4 regions of the Bradyrhizobium sp. USDA 4449 genome follow, and region 1 is predicted to be linked to each of the others. Evidence: predicted binding sites of a transcription regulator. Region 1 holds the regulator's gene; each other region holds the start of a gene.
The links. The regulator PhoB, encoded in region 1, activates phosphate uptake and scavenging genes when phosphate is short. The targets are predictions, from matches to a motif close to TGTCATNNANCTGTCAT.
Positions count from the first base shown of each region.

Region 2: a site for PhoB is predicted at 6,213-6,229, ahead of ACVIIW_RS25220 (DUF47 domain-containing protein). Genes of this name have one in related genera too.
Region 3: a site for PhoB is predicted at 3,829-3,845, ahead of ACVIIW_RS28295 (glycerophosphodiester phosphodiesterase family protein). Genes of this name have one in related genera too.
Region 4: a site for PhoB is predicted at 5,549-5,565, ahead of ugpB (sn-glycerol-3-phosphate ABC transporter substrate-binding protein UgpB). Genes of this name have one in related genera too.

Region 1 is NZ_JBSRYD010000001.1:1,472,986-1,480,957, reverse strand. It holds gene pstC (phosphate ABC transporter permease subunit PstC) at 1-346, shown strand, start outside; gene pstA (phosphate ABC transporter permease PstA) at 348-1,193, shown strand; gene pstB (phosphate ABC transporter ATP-binding protein PstB) at 1,190-2,014, shown strand; gene phoU (phosphate signaling complex protein PhoU) at 2,026-2,742, shown strand; gene phoB (phosphate regulon transcriptional regulator PhoB) at 2,765-3,472, shown strand; gene ACVIIW_RS07040 (GcrA family cell cycle regulator) at 3,576-4,088, opposite strand; gene ACVIIW_RS07035 (acetylornithine transaminase) at 4,543-5,745, shown strand; gene argF (ornithine carbamoyltransferase) at 5,745-6,668, shown strand; gene ACVIIW_RS07025 (Hsp33 family molecular chaperone) at 6,783-7,790, shown strand; gene apaG (Co2+/Mg2+ efflux protein ApaG) at 7,907-7,972, opposite strand, start outside.
Region 2 is NZ_JBSRYD010000001.1:5,410,629-5,418,600, forward strand. It holds gene ACVIIW_RS25185 (ArsC family reductase) at 77-442, shown strand; gene ACVIIW_RS25190 (PAS domain-containing protein) at 450-1,100, opposite strand; gene ACVIIW_RS25195 (ABC transporter ATP-binding protein) at 1,438-2,193, shown strand; gene ACVIIW_RS25200 (ABC transporter ATP-binding protein) at 2,186-2,932, shown strand; gene ACVIIW_RS25205 (ABC transporter substrate-binding protein) at 2,988-4,208, shown strand; gene ACVIIW_RS25210 (branched-chain amino acid ABC transporter permease) at 4,281-5,144, shown strand; partial or broken gene ACVIIW_RS25215 (branched-chain amino acid ABC transporter permease) at 5,146-6,115, shown strand; gene ACVIIW_RS25220 (DUF47 domain-containing protein) at 6,270-6,914, shown strand; gene ACVIIW_RS25225 (anion permease) at 6,927-7,931, shown strand; gene sugE (quaternary ammonium compound efflux SMR transporter SugE) at 7,924-7,972, opposite strand, start outside.
Region 3 is NZ_JBSRYD010000001.1:6,046,463-6,054,434, reverse strand. It holds gene eno (phosphopyruvate hydratase) at 49-1,332, shown strand; gene ACVIIW_RS28310 (zinc-binding dehydrogenase) at 1,367-2,506, shown strand; gene ACVIIW_RS28305 (NADPH-dependent FMN reductase) at 2,771-3,322, shown strand; gene ACVIIW_RS28300 (FtsB family cell division protein) at 3,431-3,748, shown strand; gene ACVIIW_RS28295 (glycerophosphodiester phosphodiesterase family protein) at 3,913-5,292, shown strand; gene pdhA (pyruvate dehydrogenase (acetyl-transferring) E1 component subunit alpha) at 5,547-6,569, shown strand; gene ACVIIW_RS28285 (pyruvate dehydrogenase complex E1 component subunit beta) at 6,598-7,972, shown strand, end outside.
Region 4 is NZ_JBSRYD010000001.1:2,070,613-2,078,584, forward strand. It holds gene ACVIIW_RS09885 (BQ00720 family protein) at 216-488, opposite strand; gene ACVIIW_RS09890 (Hsp20 family protein) at 540-965, opposite strand; gene ACVIIW_RS09895 (sn-glycerol-3-phosphate import ATP-binding protein UgpC) at 1,210-2,292, opposite strand; gene ugpE (sn-glycerol-3-phosphate ABC transporter permease UgpE) at 2,401-3,249, opposite strand; gene ugpA (sn-glycerol-3-phosphate ABC transporter permease UgpA) at 3,249-4,130, opposite strand; gene ugpB (sn-glycerol-3-phosphate ABC transporter substrate-binding protein UgpB) at 4,179-5,495, opposite strand; gene ACVIIW_RS09915 (CaiB/BaiF CoA transferase family protein) at 5,840-7,042, opposite strand; gene ACVIIW_RS09920 (organic hydroperoxide resistance protein) at 7,229-7,654, opposite strand; gene ACVIIW_RS09925 (MarR family winged helix-turn-helix transcriptional regulator) at 7,812-7,972, shown strand, end outside.

The sequences.
Region 1 (7,972 bases):
AGCTGCCTATGGCGTCGGCTGCACCACCTGGGAAGTGGTGCGCAGCGTGGTAATTCCCTATACCCGCGTCGGCATCATCGGCGGCGTCATGCTGGCGCTGGGCCGCGCGCTCGGCGAGACCATGGCGGTCACCTTCATCATCGGCAACTCGTTCCGCATCTCGTCGTCGATCTTCGCGCCGGGCACGACGATCTCGGCGGCGATCGCCTCCGAATTCGCCGAGAGCGACGGGCTGCACCAGTCCGGCCTGATCCTGCTCGGCCTGCTGCTGTTCGTGCTGACGTTCTTCGTGCTCGCGGGCGCCCGGCTGATGCTGCTGCGTCTGGAAAGGAAGGCGGGGAAGTAACATGAACCGGATTTATGCACGCCGCCGCCGCAAGGACATCATCGTCCGCACGCTCTGCATCGCCGCCGCCGCCTTCGGCGTGACCTGGCTCGCGCTGATCCTGATGACGCTGCTTTACAACGGGTTGGCGGGCCTCAACCTCGAACTGTTCGTCGCCGACACGCCGCCGCCGGGCTCGACCGAAGGCGGCCTGCGCAACGCCATCGTGGGTTCGCTGATCATGACCGTGATCGGCGTCGGCATCGGCGCGCCGCTCGGCCTGTTCGCCGGCACCTATCTCGCCGAGTACGGTCGCAACGACAAGCTGACCTCGGTGATCCGCTTCATCAACGACATCCTGCTGTCGGCGCCCTCGATCATCATCGGCCTGTTCATCTATGGCGCCGTGGTGGTGCCGATGCGCGGCTTCTCGGCGATCGCAGGCTCGCTCGCTTTGGCCGTCATCGTGATCCCGGTGGTGCTGCGTACGACCGAGGACATGCTGCTGCTGGTGCCGAACGCGCTGCGCGAAGCGGCCTCGGCGCTCGGCCTGCCGCGCTCGCTGGTGATCAAGCGGATCGCCTATCGCGCGGCCCGCTCGGGTCTCATTACCGGCGTGCTGCTCGCGACCGCCCGTGTCGCCGGCGAGACCGCGCCATTGCTCTTCACCGCGCTGTCGAACCAGTTCTTCAGCCTCGGCCTGAACAAGACGATGGCGAACCTGCCCGTGACGATCAACAACTTCGTCCAGAGCCCCTATGCCTATTGGAAGCAACTCGCCTGGAGCGGTGCGCTGCTGATTACGTTGACCGTGCTTGCCCTGAACATTGGCGCGCGCATTCTTGGCGCCGAGAGGACCGCAAAATGAGTGACCTTTCCGTATCGATGAGCGCCTCCGGCGGGCTCCCGCATGCCCAGCAGCCGCTGCCCGAAGCTCCGGCGAAGGTGACGGTGCGCAATCTCAACTTCTATTACGGCGAGCACCACGCGCTGAAGAACATCAATCTGGCGCTCGGCACCAACCGCGTCACGGCCTTCATCGGCCCGTCGGGCTGCGGCAAGTCGACCCTGCTGCGCATCTTCAACCGGATGTACGACCTCTATCCCGGCCAGCGCGTCACCGGCCAGCTGATGCTCGACCAGACCAACATCCTCGATCCCGGGCTGGACCTCAATCTGTTGCGCGCGCGCGTCGGCATGGTGTTCCAGAAGCCGACGCCGTTTCCGATGACGATCTACGAGAACATCGCCTTCGGCATCCGTCTCTACGAGAAGATCCCGAAGTCCGAGATGGACGACCGCGTCGAGAAGGCGCTGCGCGGCGGCGCGCTGTGGAACGAGGTCAAGGACAAGCTCAATGCATCCGGCCTCTCGCTCTCCGGCGGCCAGCAGCAGCGTCTCTGCATCGCGCGCACCGTCGCCGTGCGGCCCGAGGTGATCCTGTTCGACGAGCCCTGCTCGGCGCTCGACCCGATCTCGACCGCCAAGGTCGAGGAGCTGATCCAGGAACTGTCCGAGAATTACACGATCGCGATCGTCACCCACAACATGCAGCAGGCGGCGCGCGTCTCCGACAAGACCGCCTTCATGTATCTCGGCGAGTTGATCGAGTTCGACGACACCAGCAAGATCTTCACGTCGCCGACCGACCGGCGCACGCAGGATTACATTACCGGCCGGTTCGGCTGAGGAGACAGGACATGGGTTCTGAACATACCGCAAAGGCTTTCGATACCGACCTCCAGGAGCTCACCCGGTCGGTCGCAGAAATGGGCGGCCTCGCCGAGCGGATGATCGTCGATTCCGTCGACGCGCTGATCCGTCGCGACGTCGCGCTCGGCCAGCGCGTGGTCATCACCGACGCCGAGATCGACGCGCTTCAAAGGCGGATCGAGGAGCACGCCGTGCTCACCATCGCCCGCCGCCAGCCGATGGCGATCGATCTGCGCGAGATCGTCGGCGCCATGCGCGTCGCGACCGATCTCGAGCGGATCGGCGACCTCGCCAAGAACATGGGCAAACGCGTCGCGGCGCTTGAGACGGATTTCCATCCGCTCAAGCTGTTCCGTGGCCTCGAGCACATGACCGACCTCGTGCAGCAACAGGTCAAGTCGGTGCTGGATGCCTATGCCGCGCATGATCTGCCGGCGGCGATGGTGGTGTGGAAGGGCGACGAGGAGGTCGACGCCATCTGCACCTCGCTGTTCCGCGAGCTCCTCACCTACATGATGGAGGATCCGCGCAACATCTCGTTCTGCATCCATCTGATGTTCTGCGCCAAGAACATCGAGCGGATCGGCGACCACGCCACCAACATTGCCGAGACCGTGTTCTACATGATCGAAGGCCAGGCCATCACCGACAAGCGACCGAAGGGCGACATGACGACCTTCGCAACCACCGTCCCCAACACCTGAATCCTCAAGGAGCGACGACCCCATGGGCGCACGCATTATGGTGGTTGAAGACGAAGAAGCTCTTACCGAGCTGCTTCGCTACAATCTCGAAGGCGACGGTTATGACGTCGAGACGGTGATGCGCGGCGACGACGCCGACACCCGTCTCAAGGAGCACATTCCCGATCTGATCGTGCTCGACTGGATGCTGCCGGGCCTGTCCGGTATCGAGCTGTGCCGCCGGTTGCGGACGCGGTCCGACACCAAGCAGCTGCCGATCATCATGCTCACCGCGCGCGGCGAGGAGAGCGAGCGGGTGCGCGGCCTCGCCACCGGCGCCGACGATTACATCGTCAAGCCGTTCTCCGTGCCTGAGCTGTTGGCGCGGGTGAAAGGACTGCTGCGGCGTGCAAGCCCCGAGCGGCTCGCAACCGTGCTGGCTTTCGGCGACATCGAGCTCGACCGCGAAAAGCGTCGCGTGGCGCGCTCGGGCCGGCCGATCGACCTCGGCCCGACCGAATATCGCCTGCTGGAGTTCTTCCTGGAGCATCCCGGCCGCGTGTTCTCGCGCGAGCAGCTGCTCGACAGCGTCTGGGGCCGCGACATCTATATCGACGAGCGGACCGTCGACGTGCATATCGGCCGCCTGCGCAAGCTCCTCAATCTCGGCCGCGAGCAGGACCCGATCCGCACCGTCCGTGGCGCCGGCTACGCGCTCGACGACCGCTTCGCGAAGGCCGAGCAGGCCTGAGCACGGTGACAAGCAAGCAAAATAAAAAGCGCGCCCTGGGGCGCGCTTTTTTATGTCTCGATCGCCGCGGCAGGTACCGGGACGCTGTCGTCTGGAGCCATGCTCAGCGCGGACCCGGCTTCGCCGGCGCGCGGCGACGATCGGCCGCCGGCTGATACGCGACCCGCGAGTGCTGGGCGCAATAGGGCAGGCCGGAGAGCGCCTTGCCGCCGCAGAAGAAGAAGTCCGCGCTCGAGGGATCGCCGACCGGCCAGTGGCAGGTGGCCTCGTTCAATTCGAGCAGCGACAGCCGCTGGCTCATCGGCACCACGTTGTCGAAGGTCACAGGTTCAGCCTCGACCTCGACCTCGAAGGCCTGGGCGAGTGCGGTGTTGCCCCGCGAGATCGGGCGGCTCACGCGCATCATGTGCTGCGCGGGACGCGCCTTGCGCGGCCGGGGAGCTGCCGAAGACGGGCTCTTGGCGCGGCCGGACAGGCCGAGCCTGTGCACCTTGCCGATCACGGCGTTGCGGGTGACATTCCCAAGCTCAGCGGCAATCTGGCTGGCCGAAAGTCCGGCCTCCCAGAGCTTTTTCAGCTGTTCGACGCGATCGTCGGACCAGGTCAAAACGGTCATGGCACCCTTTCCTTCACCGCGCGCCGCCATCTGCGGGGCCGCACGACGAATGCGTAAGCTTCGAAAAACCCGTGCCGCCAGAATCCCTTAAGGCTCGCCGGGCGCAATCAGACGCCCGAACGTTTACGCCGGTACAAGAGGACTTTTGGGATCAGAACCGCTGCACGAGATGTCGTATCTGACAAGCCGAACGCTACAATATGGCGTGACTCACGCGCAAGAGTCCGGCGACTCGCTTCCACATGTTCCGTGGCGAATATCCCGCAAAATCGCCACCGCAAGACTACGGATTCAGCATGTCGCGAGGCGTTCGGGCGGCATTGACACCCGTTTCACCAGGCCTAAAATGGTGACGCGTGCCGCCCTTAAAAGGCGGCACGTTTCGTTTTCAGGCTGGTCAATGGTGCGTTGCGCAATGCACGCCCACACCGTCCGCAACATTCAAGTGGCCGTCATGACTAACAGCGCAGCGCCGCATTTGCTCCCCGTTTTCGCCAGGGCCGATCTCGGTTTTGAGCGCGGTGAAGGCGTTTGGTTGATCGCAACCAATGGCGATCGGTATCTCGATTTCACCTCGGGCGTCGCCGTGAATGCGCTCGGACATGCCCATCCCGCGCTGGTCAAGGCGCTGCAGGAGCAGGCCACCAAGCTCTGGCACATGTCGAACCTGTTCCAGAGCCCGGATGGCGAGAAGCTCGCCGCGCGTCTGTGCAACGAGAGTTTTGCCGACTTCGTGTTCTTCTGTAATTCCGGCGCCGAGGCGCTGGAGGGCGTGATCAAGCTGGTCCGCCATCATCACTTCTCCAAGGGCCATCCCGAGCGCTATCGCATCGTCACCTTCGAAGGCGCTTTCCATGGCCGCACGCTGGCGACGCTGGCCGCGACCGGATCGGCAAAATATCTCGAAGGCTTCGGGCCGCCGATGGACGGTTTCGACCAGGTGCCGCATGGCGACATCGAGGCCGTGAAGAAGGCGATCGGGCCACACACCGCCGGCATCCTGATCGAGCCGATCCAGGGTGAGGGCGGCGTGCGCTCTGCGACACCGTCTTTCCTCAACGCGCTGCGTCAGCTCTGCGACGAGAAGGGCTTGCTGCTCGCCTTCGACGAAGTGCAGACCGGCATGGGCCGCACCGGCGACCTGTTTGCCCATCGGCGCACCGGCGTCACGCCTGACGTGATGTCGCTCGCCAAGGCGCTCGGCGGTGGCTTCCCGATCGGCGCGGTGCTGGCAACGGGGGATGCAGCCTCCGGCATGGGACCCGGCTCGCACGGCTCGACCTTCGGCGGCAATCCGCTGGCGATCGCAGCTGCAAACGCCGTGCTCGACGTCATGCTCAAGCCCGGCTTCTTCGACCACGTGCAGAAGATGTCGCTGCTCCTGAAGCAGAAACTCGCTTCCGTGATCGACCGTCACCCCGATATCCTCAGCGAAGTCCGCGGCGAGGGGCTCTTGATCGGCATCAAGGCCGTGGTGCCCTCAGGCGATCTGGTTGCGGCCTTGCGCAACGAAAAACTGCTCACCGTCGGCGCCGGCGACAATGTCGTACGCTTCCTGCCGCCGCTGATCGTCACCGAAGCCGAGATCGAGGACAGCGTCGCCAGGCTCGAACGCGCCTGCACGGCGCTGTCGGGTAACAAGCGAGCGGCAAGCTGATGAGCAAGAGTCCCAAGCACTTCCTCGATATCAACGAGCTGCCGCTGTCCGAGCTCAAGAGCATGCTCGCGGCTTCTTCCGCCATGAAGGCGAAGCAGAAGGCGCACCAGCCGGTCAAGCCGCTCGAAGGCAAGACGCTGGCGATGATCTTCGAGCGCCCCTCGACCCGCACCCGCGTCTCATTCGATGTCGCCATGCGCCAGCTCGGCGGCGAACCCATCATGCTGACCGGTGCCGAGATGCAACTCGGCCGCGGCGAGACCATTGCCGACACCGCGCGCGTGCTGTCGCGCTATGTCGACGCCATCATGATCCGCATCCTCAATCACGAGGCCCTGCTGGAACTCGCGGCGAACGCGACCGTGCCCGTCATCAACGGCCTGACGCGGCGCTCGCACCCGTGCCAGGTGATGGCCGACCTCATGACCTATGAGGAGCATCGCGGCCCGATCGAAGGTCGTACAGTGGCCTGGACCGGCGACGACAACAATGTGCTGGCGTCCTGGGCCCACGCCGCCGAGCGCTTCAAGTTCCAGCTCAATGTCGCGACGCCGCCCGAGCTCGCGCCGAAAAAGGCGATGCGCGACTTCATCAAGACCACGGGTGCGCCGATCGTGCTCGGCACCGATCCCGAGGCCGCGGTCAAGGGCGCCGATTGTGTCGTCACCGACACCTGGGTGTCGATGGGCGACAAGGAAGGCGAGCACCGCCACAACGTGCTCAAGCCCTACCAGGTCAATTCCAAGCTGATGTCGCTGGCCAAGCCCGACGCGCTGTTCATGCACTGCCTGCCGGCCCATCGCGGCGAGGAGGTCACCGACGAGGTGATCGACGGCCCGCAATCGGTTGTGTTCGACGAGGCCGAAAACCGCCTGCATGCGCAGAAGGGCATTTTGGCCTGGTGCTTTGACGCGGTGAAGTGATCCTTCTCATGGGCCCGGTGGTCACTCCGGGCTACGCAGGCCGTCGTTCCGAGGGGCGCCGGAATGCGGGCGTGCCTCTTTCATTTCGCATAGACCGACCCCAGATAGAGCGCCATGGTTTCCCAATCTCCTGACATGAAAACCGGGCCCGAAGGCCCGGTTCGCGCGCCATCAGCGGTTCCGATCGATGACGCCGTGCTGCCCTACGAGGTCGACGCGCTCGATGTGCGCGGCCGCCTGGTGCGGCTTGGTCCCGCGCTCGACGAGATCCTGACCAAGCACGATTATCCGGCACCCGTAGGCAAGCTGCTCGGCGAGGCCATCGTGCTGACGACCCTGCTCGGCTCGGCGCTCAAATTCGAAGGCCGCTTCATCCTTCAGGCCCAAACCGACGGCCCGGTGTCTTTCCTCGTGGTCGACTATCAGGCGCCCGATCGTCTGCGCGCCTATGCGCGCTTCGATGCCGAGCGCCTCGGCAATGCCAAGGATTCCGGGACGCTGCTGGGCCGCGGCCACCTCGCCATGACTATTGACCAGGGGCCCGACATGAGCCGCTACCAGGGTCTGGTCGCGCTCGACGGCGGCAGCCTGGAAGATGCCGCACACGAATATTTCCTGCGCTCCGAGCAGATCCCGACGCGCGTGCGTCTCGCGGTCGGCGAGGAGTGGCGCTCGAGCGACGGCGGCAAGCATCGCTGGCGCGCCGGCGGATTGCTGATGCAATTCCTGCCGAAGGCACCGGAGCGCGCGCGGCAGGCGGATTTGCATCCTGGCGATGCGCCCGAGGGCCTTGAGGTGCATAGCGTTGCCGAAGACGATGCCTGGGTCGAAGCCCGCTCGCTGATCGAGACGGTCGAGGACGTCGAGCTGATCGACCCCGATCTGTCGGGCGAGCGGCTGCTCTACCGCCTTTTCCACGAGCGCGGCGTGCGCGTGTTCAAGCCAATGGTCCTGAAAGCGCAATGCTCCTGCTCGCGCGACGCGGTTGCGTCGATGCTGAAGAGCTTTTCCGCGGACGACCGCTCCGCCATGGTCAAGGACGACAAGGTCGTCGTGACCTGCGAGTTCTGCTCGTCGGTGTACGAGTTCACGCCTGATGAAGCGGGCGTGGAAGACGCGTAGGTGTCGGCCCCGTAGGTGGATCAGCGAAGCGTAATCCAGCTCTTTTGTTTCTGTGGAAATGGACAGCGTGGATTGCGCCTTCGGCCAATCCACCCGACGGAGCCTGCGCCCGGAGGCTAATTCAACACCCGCTTGTTGTCAGGGCTGTCCAGCGAGAACGTCGGCACGTCGATCTCGAAACG
Region 2 (7,972 bases), 3.9 Mb from region 1:
TGTTGGCAATATTGTCGCGCGATCAGGAGTTTCGTACAACGCAGCTGCACGTCACGACGCATGCGCGAGGATCGTTTTGCCCAACATCATCTACGGCATCAAGAACTGCGACACCATGAAGAAGGCGCGCACCTGGCTCGATACCCATGGCGTGGCCTATGAGTTCCACGACTACAAGTCTGCGGGCGTGGAGAAGGACAAGCTCAAGCAGTGGAGCGACGAGCTCGGCTGGGAGACGCTGCTCAATCGCGCCGGCACCACCTTCAAGAAGCTGCCTGATGCCGACAAGGAAGGCCTGACTGAGAAAAAGGCACTGACGCTGATGCTAGCGCAACCATCGATGATCAAGCGGCCGGTGCTCGAAATCGGCGGCAAGCTGCTGGTCGGCTTCAAGCCTGATGTCTACGACAAGGAAATCGGCGCAGCCTCGCGCAAGCGCTAGTCGGGAGCTAGTTCAGCTCGACGATCTCGGCGCTGACATCAGGGCCGCCGGACCGATCGGCAAATTCGACGATGTCGGTCGCCGCGTAGCGGCCCGGCGCTTGGTGAAACAGGTCGCGGTCGATCACCGTGCGCAGTTTCGGACGTGGTGGCGCGTCATTTCCGCGCAGCAGGTTCTTGATCTCGAAGCCGCCGTCCTCGCAGAAGGTCTTGAGGGATGCGATGATGTGGCTGACCTTGTCATCGGTCAGGAACGGGAGCAGTAGCCGTTCATAGGCGACGACGCGGCCATAGACGTCGTCGACGTCGGCAACGCTGTAGACCGGAAGACCGCGTGCGACGCATTGGTGATAGACTGGCATCACGAAGGGCGCGAGGCGCGGCCCAACATAGTCGTCCAGCAGGATGCCCTTGCCGGTATGGCCATAGGCGCGCGAGATCCGCGTGCCCTCGCTCTGGATGGTCAGGCGCGCCGTCGGCGTCGAATGGTCCACGGTGAAGTAGATCAGGTCGGACAGCTCTTCCTTGAGCCGCGCGGGTTGATACTCCCGGATCGCCGGCACAGTCTGCCGGCGCGCGTAAAGTCGCAACCACGTGTTGAGCAGGTCACGCTGCTTGATCGACTTGACGACCGAGGGAACGGCGCTGGTGAAGTCCAAAACAAGATTCCCGGCGAATGAAACCCGCACATGATCCCGCTTACGGGAAAATTTTTGATGAAGGATGGCGTGCGGGGCCAAAGAGCGTTAACGACTTGATGACCGGCGTCTTGCGAACCGGGAGGCCGGCAGGCGACACCACAAAACCTCCAACTAAGGGAGCATAAGACTCCCGGCCGGAGGCCTGACCTGCTCAGCTTTCCGCCTTGCCTAACCCCCGTCACCTCCGGCATATTCCGCGCCCGGAGGCGGCGTTTTCGGGAAGGCTCCAAGGCCCCCGGAAAGTCGAAGGAACAAGGACAGCTCCGCGCACTTGCGCGGGCGGGGGGAAATCTGTTTGGCCGATGAGTTCATTCTTGAAACGGAAGGTTTGACCAAGGAGTTCGCGGGCTTCTTCGCCGTCCGCGACGTTGCGCTCAAGGTTCGCCGCGGGAGTATCCACGCGTTGATCGGCCCGAACGGGGCCGGCAAGACGACATGCTTCAATCTTCTGACCAAATTCCTCAAACCGTCTGCCGGAAAGATCCTGTACAAGGGACAGGACATCACCGCGATGGCGCCGGCGGACGTGGCGCGCATGGGGCTGGTCCGCTCGTTCCAGATTTCGGCGGTGTTTCCGCACCTGACCGCGCTGGAAAACGTCCGCGTCGCACTCCAGCGCCAGCATGGCAGCTCGTTTGATTTCTGGCGCTCGAAATCGGTGCTCAACCGTTTCAACAATCGCGCGCTGGAATTGCTGAACGATGTCGGCCTGAGCGAGTTTGCCAATACGCCTGCGGTCGAGATGCCCTATGGGCGCAAGCGCGCGCTGGAGATCGCAACGACGCTGGCGCTCGATCCGGAGATGATGCTGCTGGACGAGCCGATGGCCGGCATGGGTCACGAGGACATCGACAAGATCGCAGCGCTGATCAAGCGCATCTCGGCGAAGTACACCATCCTGATGGTGGAGCACAATTTGAGCGTTGTCGCCAATCTCTCCGACATCATCACCGTGCTGACGCGCGGGCAGGTGCTCGCGCAAGGCAACTACGCCGATCTCACCAAGGACGAGCGCGTCAAGGAAGCCTATCTGGGAGCCGGTCATGCCTGAAACTGCGATGGCCGAGGCTCCGGCAAAGGCCGCAATCGGCGGCAACATCCTTCAGGTCCGCAACCTCGAGGCCTGGTACGGCGAGTCCCACATCCTGCACGGGATCAATTTCGACGTGAACGCTGGCGAGGTCGTCACCCTGCTGGGGCGCAACGGTGCGGGGAAGACGACCACGCTCAAGTCGATCATGGGCATCATCGGCAAGCGTGCCGGGTCGATCAAATTCAACGATCAGGAGATCATGCGCGCGACCTCGGACAAGATCGCCCGCATGGGCATCGCGTTCTGTCCGGAGGAGCGGGGAATTTTCTCCAGTCTCGACGTGCGGGAGAATCTCCTGTTGCCGCCGGTGGTGCGCCCGGGCGGATTGCCGCTCGAACAGATCTTCGACCTGTTTCCGAATCTGAAGGAGCGGCTCAGCAGCCAGGGCACCAAGCTGTCCGGCGGCGAGCAGCAGATGCTCGCGATCGCGCGCATCCTGCGCACCGGTGCCAGCTTCCTGATGCTAGACGAGCCGACCGAAGGCCTTGCGCCTGTTATCATTCAGCAGATCGGTCACACCATTGCGCGGCTCAAGAAGGAGGGCTTTACCATCCTGCTGGTCGAGCAGAATTTCCGTTTCGCATCCACCGTCGCCGATCGCTATTACGTCGTCGAGCACGGCAAGATCATTGATGGATTTTCCAACGCGGAGCTTGCCGCCAACATGGACAAGCTCCACACCTATCTCGGCGTCTAGGACGGCCCGTGACGGCCTAGAGAGACGGCGAAGAGAATTTCACAAGGGAAGTGGCATGAAAAAGTCGATTGCATCGTTGTTGCTTGGTACGGCGTTGGCCGTGACCTGCGCTGGCGTCGCCTTGGCACAAGACAAGACGGTCAAGATCGGGGCGCTGTCCGATCAGTCCGGCCTCTATGCCGACCTCGGCGGACCCGGCTCAACGCTCGCCGCCCAAATGGCGGTCGAGGATTCCGGCCTCGCCGCGAAGGGCTGGAAGATCGACATCATCTCGGGTGATCACCAGAACAAGCCCGACATCGGCACCGCGATCGCGCGGCAGTGGTTCGACGTCGACAAGGTCGACGTCATCGTCGACGTGCCGAATTCGGGCGTGGCGCTCGCCGTGAACAACGTCGTCAAGGAAAAGAACGGCGTCTACATCAATTCGGGCGCGGCGACCTCGGACCTCACCAACGCGCAATGCTCGCCCAATACCGTGCACTGGACCTACGACACCTACATGCTGGCCCACACCACCGGCCAGGCGCTGGTCAAGGCTGGCGGTGACACCTGGTTCTTCCTGACCGCGGACTATGCCTTCGGTGCGGCGCTCGAGCGCGATACCACGGCCGTCATCACCGCCAATGGCGGCAAGGTCGTCGGCGGCGTGAAGCATCCGCTGAATACGCCTGATTTCTCGTCCTTCCTGCTCCAGGCACAGGCTTCCAAGGCCAAGATCATCGGCCTTGCCAATGCTGGCGGCGACACCACCAACACAATCAAGCAGGCGGCCGAATTCGGCATCGTCAAGGGCGGCCAGAAGCTCGCGGCGCTGCTGCTGTTCCTCACCGACATCAAGGCGATCGGCCTGGAAACCGCGCAGGGCCTGAACTTCACCGAGACCTTCTACTGGGACATGAACGATCAGACCCGCGCCTTCTCGAAACGTTTTGCCGGCAAGATGAAGAACAGTGCGCCCCCGACCATGGTACAGGCCGGCGTTTATGCGGGCGTGCGCCATTATCTCAAGGCGCTCGATGCGCTCGGCGGCAATCCCCATGACGGCATCAAGGTCGTCGAGAAGATGAAATCGATGCCGACCGAGGACGATCTGTTCGGCAAGGGCGAGATCGAGCCCAACGGCCGCACCATCCACAATGCCTATCTGTTCGAGGTGAAGAAGCCCTCGGAATCCACGGGACCGTGGGACTTCTACAAGCTCGTCGGCACGGTGCCGGGCGACCAGGCCTTCACGCCGCTCTCCGAGAGCAAGTGCGCGCTGCTTAAGAAGTGAGGCCAACCGCCCGCCGGCATGTCACCGGCGGGCACTAGTTTGGAAACGCCGAAGGGACTGGGTGCTGGATCGATGCAGGCTCTCTACGCACAGCTACTGGTGGGACTGATCAACGGCTCGTTCTACGCGCTGCTCAGTCTCGGGCTCGCCGTGATCTTCGGCATGCTCAACATCATCAACTTCGCTCATGGCGCGCTCTACATGATGGGTGCGTTCGTCGCCTATTTCCTGCTGAACCTCGGCGGCGTCAGTTACTGGTGGGCGCTGCTGCTGGCGCCGATCATCGTCGGCATCTTCGGGATGATCCTGGAGCGGACCATGCTGCAATGGCTCGCAGGCCTCGATCACCTCTACGGGCTGCTTCTGACCTTCGGTCTGGCGCTGATCATTCAGGGTGTGTTCCAGAATTATTTCGGCTCTTCCGGTTTGCCGTATTCGATCCCCGATGTACTGAAGGGCGGGGTGAATTTGGGATTCATGTATCTGCCGATTTATCGCGGCTGGGTGGTCGTGTTCTCGCTCGTGGTTTGCTTTGCGACCTGGTATTTGATCGAGCGCACGCGGCTCGGTGCTTATCTCCGGGCCGCGACTGAAAACCCGACGCTGGTGCGAGCTTTCGGCATCAACGTTCCCAGGATGATCACGCTGACCTATGGGCTCGGCGTTGGCCTTGCCGCGCTCGCCGGCGTGCTGTCGGCGCCGATCAATCAGGTCCGGCCGCTGATGGGCGAAAACGTCATCATCGTCGTGTTTGCGGTCGTGGTGATTGGCGGCATGGGCTCGATCATGGGCTCGATCATCACGGGCTTCGCACTGGGTGTGATTGAAGGGCTGACCAAGTATTTCTATCCAGAGGCCTCCAATACAGTCGTGTTCGTGCTGATGGTGCTGGTGCTGCTGGTGAAGCCAACGGGATTGACGGGAAGGGCGGCCTGATATGACCGTAGCAACTGACGACACTCTGCCGGGGACCCCACGCGCATTGCGCGACGAGATGATCGTCTTCGCGGTGATGGCGGTGCTGCTTGCATCCGTGCCGTTCACAAAGATCTATCCGTTCTTTGTCATGCAGGCGCTATGCTTCGCGTTGCTGGCCTGCGCCTTCAACTTGTTGATCGGCTATGGTGGCTTGCTGTCGTTCGGCCACGCGATGTTTCTGGGTACCGCGGGTTACGTCTCGGGTCATGCGCTGAAGGTCTGGGGAGTCCCCGCCCGAGCTTGGCATTCTGGCCGGTACCGCCGCCGCCGCCGGGCTTGCCGTCATCACCGGCGTCGTCGCAATCCGGCGCCAGGGCATTTATTTCGCGATGATCACGTTGGCGCTCTCGCAGCTATTGTATTTCATCTATGTGCAGGTGCCGTTTACCCATGGCGAGGACGGCATTCAGGGTATTCCGCAGGGCCATCTGTTCGGAATATTCGACCTCAGCGATCCGACGGTGCTTTACTACACCGTGCTTGCCGGTTTTCTGTTCGGCTTCCTCTTGATCTTTCGCACCATCAACTCGCCGTTCGGTGAGGTGCTGAAGTCGATCCGCGAAAACGAGCAGCGCGCGATTTCGCTGGGTTACAAGACCGATCAGTACAAGCTGATTGCCTATATCCTGTCAGGAACTCTGGCGGGGTTTGCCGGCGCCTTGAAGGTGTTTGTCGCGCAAAATGCTTCGTTGACCGATGTTGAAGTGTCGATGTCAGGGCAAATCGTTTTGATGACGCTGGTGGGTGGTCTCGGCACCGTGTTCGGCCCGGTCTTCGGCGCCTTTGTCATCGTCGCCATGCAGCAATATCTCTCCGGCCTCGGGAGTTGGGTCACGGTGATCCAGGGCTCGGTCTTCGTGGTCTGCGTGCTCACCTTCCGCCGTGGTGTGGTCGGTGAAGTCGCACATTACTTCCGGCGGTCGCTCTAACCTATTGATGTTATGTCGATTTTGCCATCACTTTAAAGCGGTGGATGATCCTGCTCTGCAGGCGTGAGATGACACGCGCGCAGGGCAAAAATGGTCTATGACGGTTTTGTGTCGGCCCGTTCGGCCGGGCCATTCCAACCGGTAGACCAGTCCCATGATGCGATGGTTTCGCGCTTTCCTCCCGAAGGAAGAACGGTTCTTCGACCTGTTCGACCGCCACGCCCAGACCGTGATCCAGGGTGCAATCGCGCTCCAGGGCATGCTGAAAGGCGGCGAGGAGACGCCGGTCTATTGTCAGCGTGTCAGCCAGTTCGAGAACGACGCGGACAATGTGACCCGAGAGGTGCTGACGGCGGTGCGGCGCACCTTCATCACGCCGTTCGACCGCGGTGACATCAAGAACCTCATCACCTCGATGGACGATGCGATCGACCAGATGCAGCAGACCGCCAAGGCCGTGATGCTGTTCGAGGTCCGCAGCTTCGAGCCGCCGATGCGGGAGATCGGCGAGTTGCTGATCGAATGCGCCAATCTGGTGGGACGTGCGCTGCCGCTGATGCAATCGATCGGACCGAACGTCGCGATGCTGACTGCGATCACGGAAGAGCTGACCAAGCTGGAGGGCCGCGTCGACGATCTCCATGACATCGGGCTGAAGGAGCTTTTCCTCAAGCATCGCGACGGCAGGGCGATGGATTTCATCGTCGGCGTCGAGATCTACGACCACCTCGAAAAGGTGGCCGATCGCTTCGACGACGTCGCGAACGAGATCAACAGCATCGTCATCGAGCAAGTATAGGGCAGGGCCGCCGTGGATGCTGCGTTGGGTGTTCCTGTCCTGGTCGGACTGATCGCCGTCGCGTTGCTGTTCGACTTCCTGAACGGTCTGCACGACGCCGCCAATTCGATCGCGACCATCGTCTCGACTCGCGTGCTGCGGCCGCAATTCGCGGTGATCTGGGCCGCGTTCTTCAATTTCGTCGCCTTCATGGTGTTCGGCCTGCACGTTGCCCAGACCATCGGCACCGGCATCATCGATCCCGCGATTGTGGACGCCCAGGTGATCTTCGCGGCGCTCCTCGGCGCCATCGTCTGGAATCTCGTGACCTGGGCGCTGGGCATTCCGTCTTCCTCGTCGCACGCGCTGATCGGCGGCCTCGTCGGAGGTGGCATGGCGAAGGCTGGAATTCATGCCGCGGTGTGGAGCGGCTTGACCAAGGCGGTGCTGGCGATCGTGCTGTCGCCGCTGGTCGGTTTCCTGCTCGCAATGATGCTGGTCGCAATCGTGTCATGGGCCTCGGTGCGCTCGACGCCGTTCGCCGTCGACCGTGCCTTCCGCATTCTGCAATTCGCCTCCGCTTCGCTCTACTCGCTCGGCCACGGCGGCAACGACGCACAGAAGACGATGGGCATCATCGCCGTGCTGCTCTATTCGCAGGGCCATCTCGGCGGCGAATTCACCGTGCCGTTCTGGGTCGTGCTGTCCTGCCAGGCCGCAATGGCGCTGGGCACGCTGATGGGTGGCTGGCGCATCGTCCGCACCATGGGCCTGCGCATCACCAAGCTCACCCCGATGCAGGGCTTCTGCGCCGAGACCGGCGGTGCCGCGACCCTGTTCATGGCGACCTTCCTCGGGGTTCCCGTCTCGACCACGCACACCATCACGGGCGCCATCGTCGGCGTCGGCGCGGCCCGCCGCGTCTCGGCGGTGCGCTGGAACGTGGCGAGTTCGATCGTCTATGCCTGGATCATCACGATCCCGGCCTCGGCCATCGTCGCGGCACTGAGCTGGTGGGCGGTCCAGATCTTCAAGTGACGAGTTTCAGCCCGACGATGCCGGCCACGATCAGCCCGATG
Region 3 (7,972 bases), 4.6 Mb from region 1:
TAGAAGCAGCCGCGAACTGCCCCCTTTGTTCCCCGAAAAGAGGCCCTCATGACCGCCATCATCGATATCATCGGACGCGAAATCCTCGATAGCCGCGGCAATCCCACCGTCGAGGTCGACGTCGTGTTGGAAGATGGCGCGCTCGGCCGCGCTGCCGTGCCGTCAGGCGCCTCGACCGGTGCCCATGAGGCGGTCGAGCTGCGCGACGGCGACAAGGCCCGCTATCTCGGCAAGGGCGTCACCAAGGCGGTCGGCGCCGTCAATGGCGAGATATCAGAGGCGCTGAGCGGTCTCGACGTCGAGCAGCAGGCCCAGATCGACCAGGTCATGATCGACCTCGACGGCACGCCGAACAAGAGCCGGCTGGGCGCCAACGCCATCCTCGGTGTCTCGCTCGCCTGCGCCAAGGCGGCCGCGAACTCGCTCGACATGCCGCTCTACCGTTACGTCGGCGGCACCTCGGCGCGGCTGCTGCCGGTGCCGATGATGAACATCATCAATGGCGGCGTGCATGCCGACAACCCGATCGACTTCCAGGAGTTCATGATCCTGCCGGTGGGCGCCTCGTCCTTCGCCGAGGGCCTGCGCTATGGCGCGGAGGTCTTCCACACGCTGAAGTCCGAGCTGAAGAAGGCCGGCCACAACACCAATGTCGGCGACGAAGGCGGCTTCGCGCCGAACCTGCCGTCGGCGGACGCCGCGCTGGAGTTCGTCATGAACGCGATCGGCAAGGCCGGCTTCAAGGCGGGCAGCGACATCGTGCTCGGTCTCGATTGCGCCTCGACCGAGTTCTTCAAGGGCGGCAAGTACGTCTATGAAGGCGAGGGCAAGACCCGCTCGATCTCCGAGCAGGCCAAATATCTCGCCGATCTCGTCGGCCGCTATCCGATCGCGACCATCGAAGACGGCATGTCGGAAGACGACATGGACGGCTGGAAGGAGCTCACCGACCTCATCGGCAACAAGTGTCAGCTGGTCGGCGACGATCTCTTCGTCACCAACGTCAAGCGCCTCGCCGAGGGCATCAAGGCCGGCCGCGCCAATTCGATCCTGATCAAGGTCAACCAGATCGGCACGCTGACCGAGACGCTCGCCGCCGTCGAAATGGCGCACAAGGCCGGCTACACCTCGGTCATGTCACACCGCTCGGGCGAGACCGAGGATTCCACCATCGCCGACCTCGCGGTCGCCACGAACTGCGGTCAGATCAAGACCGGCTCCCTTGCGCGCTCGGATCGCACCGCCAAATACAACCAGCTCCTCCGCATCGAGCAGCAGCTCGGCAAGCAGGCGCTCTATGGGGGCAAGGCGGCACTGAAGGCGCTGGCATAAGCCAGCGCTTCAACCAGGACAGGGGAGGGTCGACATGAGCGACGGCAAGACCGGACTGCAACTGCGTTCGCTGATCAAGACGAGCGGAGAGCTCGAGATCTCGCTGGTCGACGTGCCGACCCCCGAGCCTGCCGACGACGAGGTCGTCGTCCGCATCGAGGCGGCCCCGATCAACCCGTCCGACCTCGGCCTGCTCGTCGGCGCGGCCGACATGAGCACGGCCAAGGCCTCGGGCACCAAGGAGGCGCCGATCATCACCGCGAAGGTGCCTGACGGTGCGATGCGCGCCATGGGGGCGCGGATCGATCAGTCCTTGCCCGTCGGCAATGAGGGCGCGGGCGTCGTCATCAAGACCGGCGCGTCGGATGCCGCGAAGGCCCTCATGGGCAAGACGGTCGCGATGATCGGCGGCGCCATGTACGCGCAGTACCGCACCCTGAAGGCGCGGGACTGCCAGCCGCTGCCCGAGGGCACGACGGCGGCGGAGGGCGCGTCCTGGTTCGTCAACCCGCTCACCGCGCTCGGCATGACCGAGACGATGCGGCGCGAAGGCCACAAGGCGCTCGTGCACACCGCGGCCGCGTCCAATCTCGGCCAGATGCTGAACAAGATCTGCATCAAGGACGGCATCGGGCTCGTGAACATCGTGCGCAGCCAGGAGCAGGCGGAGATACTGAAGAGGATCGGCGCGAAGCATGTCGTCGATTCCAGCAAGCCTGATTTCCTCGACGATCTCACCAATGCCTTGGTCGAGACCGGCGCCACCATCGCCTTCGATGCCATCGGCGGCGGCAAGCTCGCCGGCGACATCCTCAACTGCATGGAAGTCGCGATCAACAAGACCGCGAAGGAATACAGCCGTTACGGCTCCAGCGTGCACAAGCAGGTCTATGTCTATGGCGCGCTCGATACGCGCCCCATCGAACTGCCGCGCGGCTTCGGCATGGCCTGGGGTGTCGGCGGCTGGCTGCTCACTCCGTTCCTGCAGAAGATCGGACCCGCCGACATCGGGCGGCTGCGCCAGCGCGTCGTGAGCGAACTGAAGACGACATTTGCCAGCCACTACACCAAGGTGGTGTCGCTTCAGGAGGCGCTCGATCCCGCCAACATCGCAGTGTACGCCAAACGTGCCACCGGCGAAAAATTTCTCATCAATCCAAATAAATCGTCGTGATCTGCAGCCGCAGGTGGACGCCCGGCCATACGCCCGGCCACACATCGTTCGCGGTCGCTTCAGGCTGACAAGAAAGCCGTCATCCGTTTGCAGTGAGAGGGCCGCCGCGTGGCGGCCCGATTGTGTGGGCCGACGATCTGCTTTCGCGAAACGCAGCGTTTCCAAATCGGAGCGGTTCATGCACTTGCATCCAATGGTGCGGATCGCTTAAGTGCCGCGCGGCACTTCCCCCTCGAGGGTTCAAGGAAAACCAAGGATAATCTGATGGCCTACAACATCGTCGTGATCGCCGGCAGCCTGCGCAAGGACAGCTTCTCGCTGAAGATCGCCAACGCGCTCGCAAAGCTTGCGCCTGATTCACTCAAGCTCGAGGTCGTCACTCCCGCCGGCATCTCGTTCTTCAACCAGGACCTCGAGGGCGCGCCGCCCGCCGACTGGCTGGCCTTCCGCGAAAAGCTCCAGAAGTCCGACGGCGTCATCTTCGTCACGCCGGAATACAACCGCGCCATCCCGGGCGTGCTGAAGAATGCCATCGATGTTGCCTCGCGCCCCTATGGCAAGAGCTCATTCAACGGCAAGCCGGTCGGCATCGTCTCCAACTCGCCGGGCCCGCTCGGTGGCGTCAGCGCCGCCAAGACGCTCCAGAACATCCTGCCTGGGATCGCGGGCCCGATCATGCAGCAGCCCGAGACCTACCTGAACGCGGTCGGCGACGCCTTTGACGCCGAAGGCAACCTCACCAAGGATTCGCTGAAGGGCGTGCTCCAGGCGTACGTCGACGCTTTTGCGGCGCACGTGGCCAAACACCACGGCTGAGGCCGCTCGAGCCTGCGTCATGCCCGACAAGCCCCCGGGCATGACGATTGGCGGCGCGGGCAGGGGCAAATTAGCACTGCCTTAACCAAGCTGGCCCATCTTGCCAAAATGGTCTCCCGCGCGCGCCTCAAATCGATCCTGACCGGTCTCGCCCTCTACGCGATGGCGGCCGCGATCGTCGGCTATTTCGGCGTCAACGCCTATACCGGCAAATACGGCCTCAATGCCCGCCAGGAACTCGACCAGGAGATCATCGCGTTGACCAGCGAGCTTGCCCAGCTCAAGCGCGAGCGCGCCCGCAACGAGCAGCGCGTCTCGCTGTTGCGCACGGAAAAGATCGACCCCGACATGCTGGACGAGCGGGCCCGGTTCCAGCTCGACTACGTCAATCCGCATGATCTCGTTCGGATGATCCCGCAGAACTGAGCGCTGCGACACCAACGTCACGACGGCGCGACGAAGGTCGGCGCATTCGCTTTGTGCATTGCTTGTGTCGAATGGGCCGCCGTCATCCGTCTGTTAGAGAAATGCGACAAGACGACAGCCCCGATCGCGACGACGCGATGCCAGGCACAGACGGAGACGCGACCATGACGAACAATCCCTTGCAGCGGAAGATCCATGTCGGAGCGCGCCTCGGCGCTGTGGCGCTGGCCCTGCTTTTGCCGTCGATGGCCTTGGCGCAGGCGGCGCCTTCAGGTGCAAAACCCTTCCTGACCGTCGATGGCAAGGCACCGCTGATCCTCGGTCATCGTGGCGTGCCCGGCCTGGTGCCGGAAGAAACCGAGCCGTCGTATGACCTCGCAGCCGCGCTCGGGACCGACGCGCTCGAGGAGGATTTGCACCTCACCAAGGATTGCGTCCTGGTTGCGCGCCACAATCCATGGCTGAGCGATAACACCAACATTGCCGAAGTGGCGAAGACCAATCCGGCGGTCGCGGCGCGCAAGCGCACGGTCCCCGGTGTGCGTGTCAAGGCGCCTGCGGCTACAGGCACACCGGCCGACTACCTCGTCGATCTCACCGATCCCGCTGATCCCAAATCGGTGCTGAAGTCATTGATCGTCGATGGCGAAGATCACACCGACGACTGGTCGATCACCGACTTCACCATGGCCGAGCTGAAGCAATGGATCGGCGGTACCACTTATGATGCCGCCAACGAGCGGCCCAAGGTCTTCAACGGCAAATTCCCCGTGATCAGCTTCCAGGACATTCTGGACATCGCGAAGGCCAGGAGCAAGGAGACCGGGCGCTCCATCCTGGTCTATCCGGAAACCAAGAACCCGACCTGGAATAATGCCCAGGCCATCGCAAACGGCTGCGGCGCACCGGGCAGCCATCCGCTCGAGGATGCGCTGATCAAGATCATTGGGGATAACGGCCTCAACAGCAAGGATGCTCCGATCCTGGTCCAGAGCTTCGAGCCCGGCAGCCTGAAGTATATGCGCAGCCATGGTCTTCAGACCCGGCAGGTCCAGCTCATCGACGGTAACGGCATCGATTTCAAAACCGGCAAGGTGCTGCTCAACAACATCACCAATTCGCGTCCGTTCGACTGGACGGTTTCAGGCGACGCGCGCCTTTACGATGCGATGCTGACGCCCGAGGGGCTTGCCGAGATCAAGACCTATGCCGACGGCATCGGCCCGTGGAAGGCCTATATCGTTCCGCTCAAGGTCGCGCCGTGGAAGGATACCAATGCCGACGGCACGCCCTATAGGGGATCGACGCCGGACGCTTCGACGCAGGAGGCAACCAGCCTGATCGCCGACGCGCACAAGCTCGGCCTGTTCGTGCATGTCTTCACGTTCCGAAACGAGAAGAAATATCTGGCGGCCGATTATCACGCCGATCCGGCCCTGGAATATCTCAGATTCTTCCGTCTCGGTGTCGACGGCGTCTTCTCTGATTTCACGCCCACTGGCGTTGCCGCCCGCGCGGCGTATCAGCGCGAGTTGGGCTGGTAAATCCGGCAATACGAATCGGACATCGCGCGGGGCACGGCGCCCCGAGATATGCGTGTCCGATCTCGTTGCCTCATCTGCATGCAGAGCTTCCTTCGGCCCTGAGCAAATGTTGCCTGATCGGCACCAATTGTCTTGCAAAATTTCGGCCACATTGCAGTGCGGCATAATGAAAGTCGCGCCATGCCGCTGCGGTGCTTTCACACGCGATTGAGTTGGGTTAGAGAGGACCTAGATTTCTCTGACCCGGAATTCCCATGGCCGCACCCAAGAAAGCCGCCGCAAGCGCTGAGCACGACAAGACCAACGGCGGTTCGCCTCCGGAATTCACCAGGGAGCAGGAGTTGAAGGCGCTCCGCGACATGCTCCTCATCAGGCGCTTCGAGGAGAAGGCCGGCCAGCTTTACGGCATGGGTGCGATCGGCGGCTTCTGCCATCTCTATATTGGCCAGGAGGCCGTGGTAGTTGGTATGCAGATGGCCCTGAAAGAGGGCGATCAGGTCATCACCGGCTATCGCGATCACGGTCACATGCTCGCCACCGGCATGGAAGCCAATGGTGTGATGGCCGAGCTCACGGGACGGCGCGGCGGCTATTCCAGGGGCAAGGGCGGCTCCATGCACATGTTCAGCAAGGAGAAGCACTTCTACGGCGGCCATGGCATCGTCGGTGCGCAGGTCTCACTCGGCACCGGTCTCGCTTTCGCCAACAATTATCGCAGCAACGGCAATGTCAGCGTCACCTATTTCGGCGACGGCGCGGCAAACCAGGGCCAGGTCTATGAGAGCTTCAACATGGCGGAGCTCTGGAAGCTGCCGGTGATCTACGTCATCGAGAACAACCGCTACGCCATGGGCACCTCGGTGTCGCGCGCCTCGGCGCAGCAGGATTTCTCCAAGCGCGGTGTGTCCTTCAACATTCCGGGCAAGCAGGTGGACGGCATGGACGTCCGTGCGGTCAAGGCTGCGGGCGATGAGGCGGCGGCCTGGTGTCGCGCCGGCAAAGGCCCCTTCATCCTGGAGATGCAGACCTATCGCTACCGCGGCCACTCGATGTCCGACCCGGCCAAATACCGTACGCGCGAGGAGGTCGAGAAAGTCCGTCACGACCAGGATCCGATCGAGCAGGTGCGCAACCGCCTGCTCGCCGCCAAGGTCAGCGAGGCCGATCTCAAGGCGATCGACGCCGAGGTGCGTGACATCGTCAATGCCTCGGCTGACTTTGCCCAGCATGATCCCGAGCCGGATGCCGCCGAGCTCTGGACCGACGTTTACCGCTAAACGCGCGCAAGCTTTCCTTGGAGTCGATATGCCAATTCAAGTGCTGATGCCCGCGTTGTCGCCCACGATGGAAAAGGGCAACCTCGCCAAATGGCTTAAAAAAGAGGGTGAGACGATCAAATCCGGCGACGTCATCGCCGAGATCGAGACCGACAAGGCCACCATGGAGGTCGAGGCGACCGACGAGGGCACGCTCGGCAAGATCCTGATCCCCGAGGGCACCGCCGACGTTGCCGTGAACACGCCGATCGCGACGATCCTGGCCGACGGCGAAAGCGCGGCCGATCTTGCCAAGGCGCCCGCACCGGCTGCGAAGGCTGCCGAGTCGGCGCCGCCCGCCGCCGCCAAGGCTGAAGCGCCTGCGCCCAAGGCCGCACCCGCGCCGCAGGCCGTCGCCGAGCCCGATCCGGAAGTGCCCGCCGGCACCGAGATGATCACGCAGACCATCCGCGAAGCGCTCCGCGACGCCATGGCCGAAGAGATGCGCCGCGACCCTGATGTCTTCGTGATGGGCGAAGAGGTGGCCGAATATCAGGGCGCCTACAAGGTGACGCAAGGGCTGCTCCAGGAGTTCGGTGCGAGGCGCGTCATCGACACCCCGATCACCGAGCACGGCTTTGCCGGCGTCGGCGTCGGCGCGGCGATGACCGGCCTCAAGCCGGTGGTCGAGTTCATGACCTTCAACTTCGCCATGCAGGCGATCGACCAGATCATCAACTCCGCGGCCAAGACGCTCTACATGTCCGGCGGCCAGATGGGCTGCTCGATCGTGTTCCGCGGCCCCAACGGCGCGGCCGCGCGCGTCGCCGCCCAGCACAGCCAGGACTACTCGGCCTGGTATTCGAACGTCCCGGGGCTCAAGGTCATCGCGCCGTACTCGGCTGCCGACTACAAGGGCCTGCTCAAGGCCGCGATCCGCGATCCCAATCCGGTGATCTTCCTCGAGAACGAGATGCTCTACGGCCACACCGGCGAGGTCCCGAAGCTCGACGATTTCGTGATCCCGATCGGCAAGGCGCGCATCGTGCGCTCCGGCAGCCATGTCTCCATCATCTCGTGGTCGAACGGCATGAGCTACGCGCTGAAGGCTGCCGACGAACTCGCCAAGGATGGCATCGAGGCCGAGGTGATCGATCTGCGCACGCTGCGTCCGATGGACACGGAGACCATTGTCAACTCGGTCAAGAAAACGGGGCGTGCCGTCACGGTGGAAGAGGGCTGGGCCCAGAGCGGCGTCGGCGCCGAGATCGCCGCGCGCATCATGGAGAACGCTTTCGACTATCTGGATGCGCCGGTCGCGCGCGTCTCCGGCAAGGACGTGCCGATGCCTTATGCCGCGAACCTGGAGAAGCTCGCGCTGCCTTCGGCAGCGGAAGTGGTCGAGGCCGCCAAAGCCGTCTGCT
Region 4 (7,972 bases), 600 kb from region 1:
TTTTCGCGGACCGTCATCGAAAGAGAAATAGCTATGAAGCGCTGCGCCCCCTAACCTCTCGCGCAGCCAGCAGGGGGCTGAAGGGCCCGTGAGGTCGATCGAGGCAATATTAAGCAGCGTCGACTCTGAAGGGGGTGCGTGTCCAAAACAAAACGGGCACGCCTTCGTTCGAAGGCATGCCCGTCAAAACTCTCTTCGTGCGACGCTTGTAGCGCTCAGTGCACGCTGACGGCTTGCAGCTCGTTGCTCCAGGCGTTGGCGATGGCGGCTTCGCGGCTGTCGGTCAGCATGATCGGCGTGCCGTCGGCGGCATGGAGTGCGAACAGCTTGAGGCCGGGCGCGATCTTCGGGGCTTCGGGGAACAGGCCGGGCACATCCTCGGAGCGGATCTGCTTCACATAGGCGATGTGGCCTTCACCGAGGTTCGCCAGCGTCTCGGGCGAGGCGTTCCTGGCTTCATATTCGAACACAACTTGACCTTCACTCATGGTCTCGACTCCTTCAGGAAAACTAAGCGGTCGAGTCCGCTACTCGTTCCATTATTCGTGCTCATTGATAGCGATTGTCTTAACGATCCTCTCCGGTTCAGGCCGGGCCAGGTCGACCGACAACAACCCGTTCTTCAGATCCGCACCCAGCACCAGCATCCCCTCCGCCAGCACGAAGGTGCGCTGGAAGTGGCGCGCGGCGATGCCGCGATGGATGTATTGCCGGGTCTTGTCGTCCTGCTGCCGCCCGCGAATCACGAGCTGGTTTTCCTCAATGGTTACATCGAGTTGGTCGCGGGTGAATCCGGCGACCGCCAGCGTGATGCGCAACCGCTCGGGCTGGCCGTCCGATCGCTCACACCTCTCGATATTGTAGGGAGGGTAACCGTCGGCGCCCTTGACGACGCGATCGAGCACGCGCTCGATTTCGTCGAAGCCCAGAAGGAACGGACTGGAAAGCGTTGGAACACGAGACATAGTTTACAAAGTCCTCTCGAAGCGACTTTGGTGTGTCGGGGCCCGCGGTGGCGCCCCTTGGTCAGCAATATGGGCATATCGCGGTGGGGGTTCAAGCAGCTAGCCCAGGGCTGTGGATTCACTTCTTACGGGTCGCGTTGCGATGGTGAATTTTCCGGGCAATTTTTCCCAATGAAAACAGAGCCCGCTTTCCTGTGCATGGGGTTGTTTTCGCGGCCTGGGCTGCAGGACCTTTCGGAACCGGTCAGGCCTCGATCCGCTTCCGCCCGTCGCCGCTGAACAAATGCAGCTTGGAGCGGACTGCGGCGACGCGGATCTTCTGGCCGATGGCAGGCGCCTCGGTTCCGGGAATGCGGACGATGATGTCACCGGGCGGCAGTTCGCCCGGAGTGGCGGCCACGCGCTGCGCGTCCTGCGCGCGTGAGCCGTAAACGAAGGTCTCGGCGCCGACACGCTCGATCGCTTCCACCGCCAGCGGCAGCGCAACGCCGCCTGATGGTGTCTGGTCGGTGATGACGAAGTCTTCGGGACGGATGCCGAGAATGCCGGCGTCCCCCGCATTGCCGAGCTGCGACTTGATCTCGTCCGCTCGCGCCGACATCAGATTCATCGGCGGCGCGCCGATGAACGAGGCGACGAAGGTCGTGGCCGGCTTCTCGTAGATCGCGAGGGGATTGCCGACCTGCTCGACCTGGCCGCCATTCATCACGACGAGAACGTCGGCGAGCGTCATCGCCTCGAGCTGGTCATGGGTGACGTAGATCGACGTCGTGTTGAGCCGGCGCTGCAATTTGCGGATCTCGACGCGCATCGCGATGCGCAGCTTGGCGTCGAGGTTCGACAGCGGCTCGTCGAACAGGAACACTTTGGGCTGACGCACGATGGCGCGGCCCATGGCGACGCGCTGGCGCTGGCCGCCGGAGAGCTGGCGCGGCTTGCGGTCCAGCATCGGTGCGAGCTCGAGCACGCGCGCGGCTTCCTCGACGCGAGCCTTGACCTCGGCCTCCTTCATGCCGCGGTTGCGCAGGCCGTAAGCCATGTTGTTGAACACGCTCATGTGCGGATAGAGCGCGTAGTTCTGGAACACCATCGCGATGTCGCGGTCGGCGGGCTCGACCTGGTTGACGATACGGCCACCGATGTCGATCTCGCCGCCGGTGATGGTCTCGAGCCCCGCGACCATGCGGAGCAGCGTCGACTTGCCGCAGCCGGAGGGACCGACCAGCACGCAGAACTGGCCGTCGCCGACCTCGACGTTGACGCCTTTGATCGCCTCGAAGCCGCCGGTGTAGGTCTTGCGGACGTTGCGCAGGGTGACGTTAGCCATGGGTTTTTCCAGCGAATAGCGAATGGGGAGTGGCGAACAGGGAAGTTGCGTATGCGAGAGCGCTCAAAGGGCTTTCCATTCGCCATTCGCTACTCACCACTCGCCTCCTCACTTTTCCGTCTCGACCAGACCGCGCACGAACAATTTCTGCATGGCGACGACGACGAACACCGGCGGCAGCATGGCCAGCACGGCGGTCGCCATCACGATCGGCCATTCGGTCAGCGCATCGGTGGTGGTGATCATCTTGCGAATGCCGACCTGGATGGTCTGCATGTCGTCGCGCGTGGTGATCAGCAGCGGCCAGAGATATTGGTTCCAGCCGAGAATGAAGAGGATCACGAACAGCGCCGCCATGTTGGTGCGCGACAGCGGCAGCAGCGTATCCCAGAAGAAACGCAGCGGTCCGGCGCCGTCGATGCGCGAGGCCTCCAGCAATTCATCCGGCACGGTCATGAAGAACTGGCGAAACAGCAGCGTCGCCGTCGCCGACGCGATCAGCGGCAGCGCGAGGCCCGCATAGCTGTCGAGCATGTGCAGGTCCGCGACGATCTTGTAGGTCGGATAGATGCGCACCTCGACCGGCAGCATCAGCGTGATGAATATGATCCAGAAGATCGCCATCCGGAACGGGAAGCGGAAATAGACGATCGCATAGGCCGAGATGATCGAGATCGCGATCTTGCCGACCGCGATCAGGAGCGCCATGATCAGCGAGTTCAGCATCATGTTGGCCACGGGCTCGCGGGTCGAGCCGCTCGTGCCGACGAAGATGGTTTGGTAGTACACCTCGAAGAAATGGCCGCCGGGCAGCAGCGACATCTGCCCGTTGGCGATCAGCGCGTTGTCCTGGGTCGAGGCGACGATCGCGATGTACACGGGGAATGCGACGATCGCGATCCCGATCCAGAGAATGACGTGAGCGACGTAGCGTCGAAAGCCCTCCTGCTCGACCATCAGTAGGTCACCTTGCGTTCGACGAAGCGGAACTGGATTCCCGTGAGCACGATGACCAGGATCATCAGGATCACCGATTGGGCCGCCGAGCTGCCGAGATTTCCGCCGAGCAGGCCGTCGGAGTAGACCTTGTAGACCAGCGTCACCGTCGACGTGCCGGGGCCGCCGCGGGTCATGGTGTCGATGATGCCGAAGGTGTCGAAGAAGGCGTAGACGATGTTGACGACGAGCAGGAAGAAGATGGTTGGCGACAGCAGCGGAAATGTCACGGTCCAGAACCGCCGCATCGGGCGCGCACCGTCGATTGCGGCGGCCTCGAACACGCTCTTCGGGATGGCCTGCAGCCCGGCGAGGAAGAACAGGAAATTATAGGAGATCTGCTTCCAGGCCGCGGCGACGATGATCAGCGCCGCAGCCTGATTGCCGTCGAGGAGCGGATTCCAGTCAATCCCGGCGGCGCGCAGATAACGCGAGATCACGCCGAGCGAGGGATGCAGCATGAAGATCCAGAGCACGCCGACGACCGGCGGCGCCACCGCGTAGGGCCAGATGAGCAGCGTGCGGTAGAGCATCACGCCGCGCAGCGGCTTGTCCGCCATGACGGCGAGCAGCAGCGCAAACGACAGCGACGACACCGCGATCGCGAACGAGAAGAAGAAGGTCCGGACGATGGACTCGAAATAGGCGGGGTCCTTGAACAGCTCGATGTAATTATCGAACCAGACGAAGCTCGTTGATAGACCGAAGGCATCCTGCAGCAGGAAGGACTGCATTACCGCTTGCAGCGCCGGCCAATAGAAGAAAATCAGGACGACGGCGAGTTGCGGGGCAACCAGCACGTAGGGCAATAGCTTTGATTTGAAAATGGCTTGCTTTTGCATGATCTGAGCCGAGTGGCAGGCCGGCGTCCCGGCCCGCCACTCATCGCCTCACTTGACGGCGGTCTTTTCGAACTGGCGCAGCATCGTGTTGCCGCGCTCGACGGCGGCATCCAGCGCCTGCTTGGCGGTCTTCTTGCCGGCGAGCGCCTGCTCGATCTCTTCCGCCCAGACATCGCGAAGCTGCGCCATGTTGCCGAGCCGCAGGCCGCGGGAGTTCTCGGTCGGCTCCTTGTTGGTCAGCTCGAGCAGCGGCGTCTCGAGATAGGGCTGGTCCTTGTAGAAACCTTCGGCCTTGGCCTTCTCATAGGCCGCCTTGGTGATCGGGAGATAGCCCGAGGCCTTGTGTATCCAGACCTGGCGATCGGTGTCCGACAGGAAGGTCAGGAATTTCGCCACGCCCTTGTATTCGTCGGCCGATTTGCCGCCCATGATCCAGAGCGAAGCGCCGCCGATGATCGAGTTCTGCGGTGCGTCCTTGACGTCGGGATAATAGGGCATCGGCGCGGCCGTGAAGTTGAACTTGGCCTGCGCCTTGATGTTGGCGAACAAGGACGAGGAGCTCAGGAAGATCGGGCACTCGCCGGAGGTGAAGCGGCCTTCGCCGGTGTTGGTGCGCCCGGCATAGTCATAGGTCTTGTCCTTCTGCAGCTCGATCAGTTTCTCCAGATGCCTGATCTGGACCGGCCCGTTGAACTTCAGCACGGTGTCGAAGCCGTCAAGGCCATTGGCCTTGCTGGCGAGCGGCACGTTGTGCCAGGCCGACAGCTGCTCGAGATTGACCCAGGTGACCCACGCGTTCGAGAACCCGCAGGTCGGATGGCCGTTGTCGTGCAGCTTCTTGGCCGCCTCGAAGGTTTCAGGCCAGGTCTTCGGGATCTCGACATTGGCCTTCTTGAGTTCGTCCAGGTTGACCCACATGACTGTCGACGACGAGTTGAAGGGGAATGACAGCATCTCGCCCTTCGAGGTCGAGTAGTAGCCGGTGATCGCCGGCAGGTAGATCTTGGGATCGAATTTCTCGCCGGCGTCGGCCATCAGCTTGTAGACCGGCTTCACTGCACCGGTCGCAGCCATCATGGTCGCGGTGCCGACTTCGAACACCTGCATGATGTGCGGGGCGTTGCCCGCGCGGAATGCCGCGATGCCGGCGTTCATCGTATCAGGGTAGCTGCCCTTGTACGTCGGGATGACCTTGTAGTCGCTCTGCGATGCATTGAAGTCGTTGGCGAGCTTGACGATGACGTCGTTGTTCGCGCCGGTCATGGCGTGCCACCACTGGATTTCAGTGACGGCAAGCGCCGGCGAGACGCCCATGCCAACCGTGACTGCAAATGCGGCAGCCGCTCCAAAATGTCGAAGAGCCATCTAGAAAACCTCCCTCAGGCGTCAAAAAGAAGCGCTTGCGCTAGCAGCGCCACATGACGTTCACATGACTGTGTAAGCGGCCGAAACGAAAGCGGCAAGCGCTGCAGAAGGGAAGCCATCAAATAGGCGAAGAGGCGGTTGGGCAGCCTCCTCCGTTCGCAGTGCACATGCGTGCATGCGCCGCACTGCGGCATTGGATGACGTGAGTCGAAATCGAGCAGCTCGAAAACCTCTCCCGCTTGCGGGAGAGGTCGGTGCGAAGCGCCGGGTGAGGGCTTTCTCCTCAAGGGAATGTCCCGCTGCGGCGAGACCCTCTCCCGCGCGCGGGAGAGGGAGCGCACCACTCAGCGCTTGCGCTCGGACCCGCAGACCGTGCCCTTCTCGACCATCGCGCCGATCTCTGCCTTTGAGTAGCCGAACTCGGCCAGCACCTCCCGGGCGTGCTCGCTGAATTTCGGCGGCAGGCGGCGCAGGCTCGGCTTGCTGCGATCGAGCCGGATCGGCGAAGCCACGCCCTTGTACCAGTCCTTCTCGATGACATCGCCGCGCGCGATCGTGTGCGGGTTGGTCAACGCCTGGTCGATCCTCTGCACGGGACCCGCGGGCAGGCCGGCCGCGAGCAGGCGATTGCACAGCGGCTCGGCCTCGTGCTGGCTGAACACGGCGGCAAGCTCGGCGCGCAGCGCCTCGCGATTGGCGATGCGGTCCTTGTTGCGGGCGAAGCGCGGATCGGTGCCGAGCTCCACCTTGCCGATCTCCTTACAGAGCTTGCGGAACGTGCCGTCATTGCCGACGCCGATGAAGATGTCGTCGGTCTTGGTCGGGAAGATCGCGTAAGGCACGAGGTTGGGATGCTCGTTGCCCGTGAGCGAGGGCGGCTTGCCATGCATGAAATAATTCGCGGTGTGCGGATGCATGATGGCAAGGCCCGTTTCGTACAGCGTCGTCTCCAGGAACTGGCCCTTGCCCGAGCGCTGCCGCTCCGACAGCGCCATCAGGATGCCGATTGCGGCATAGAGCCCGGTGGTGATGTCGACCAAGGGCACGCCGATCCGCATCGGGCCGCTCTCTTGCGAGCCGGTGGCGGCGATCATGCCGGTCATGGCCTGGATGATGGCATCATAGCCGGGATTGCCGCCGCGCGGGCCGTCGGCGCCGAAGCCGCAGATCCGGCAATGCACGAGGCGCGGGAATTTCTGGCTGAGCACATCGTTGCCGATGCCCCATTTCTCCAGCGTGCCCGGCTTGAAATTCTCGATCAGGACGTCGGCCGTCTCCAGCATCCTGAGCAGCACGACGCGGCCACCTTCGGAGGCGAGGTCGAGGCCGATCGAGCGCTTGTTTCTGTTAATGCCGACGAAATAAGCGGCGTCCTCCTCGTGGAAGGGAGGGCCCCAGTCGCGCACCTCGTCGCCTGCGGGCGGCTCGACCTTGATGACGTCGGCGCCATGGTCGGCGAGGATCTGGGTGCAGTAGGGGCCGCCGAGCACGCGCGTGAGATCGACGACGCGCAGTCCGCTCATTGCGCCCAAAACGGCTTCAGTCATGCCTTCACATCCCCTGTGTCGATGTTGGCCACAGGCCTAGCGAGGTTCGTGCGCCCCAGCAATGCCTCGCTGCGGAGGGGGATATGCACGCGCGCGCCGCATCCCGCGGCACGGCAAAAACGGGCGGAAGCGGCCGGCCCAAGGGACCTCGCGCGGGGATCCCGGGCCAGCCATTCCACCGTCGGATCAGACGACCGTCAGGCGGACGTCGACATTGCCGCGCGTCGCGTTGGAATACGGGCACACCTGATGCGCCTTCTCGACCAGCGCCTCGGCGTCCGCGCGGGACAGGCCCGGCAGCGAGACGGCCAGATCGATGTCCAGGCCGAAGCCGCCGGCCGAGCGCGGGCCGATGCCGACGGTCGAGGTCACGGAGGCGTCGGCGGGAACCTTCGGGCCACCCTGCGACGACACGAACTTCATCGCGCCGATGAAGCAGGCGGCATAGCCGGCCGCAAACAGCTGCTCGGGATTGTTGCCGGCGCCGCCGCCACCGCCGAGCTCCTTCGGCGTGGTGAGCTTGACGTCGAGTGCGCCATCGAGGGTCGCGGCATGGCCGTCGCGGCCGCCGGTGGCTTTTGCGCTGGTCTTGTAGAGCACGTTCACGGACATTTTCGTCTTCCTTGGGATGTTCGGGTTGGCGTGCGATGTATATTGCAAACAATTAGATTGTGCGCAATCGATATTCGCATGCCTCACATTTAATTGTTTGCAATTGAATGTCCGCCGGCCCGGCCCCACAATGCGGGTCAGTCTCGCGAGATTCTGCATGGCCCGGAAATCATCGACCCTCGATCCGCAACGCCTCGACAACCAGATCTGCTTCGCGGTCTATTCGGCCGCGCATGCCTTCAATCGCGTCTACAAGCCGCTGCTCGACCGCCTCGGACTGACCTATCCGCAATATCTGGTGATGCTGGTGCTGTGGGA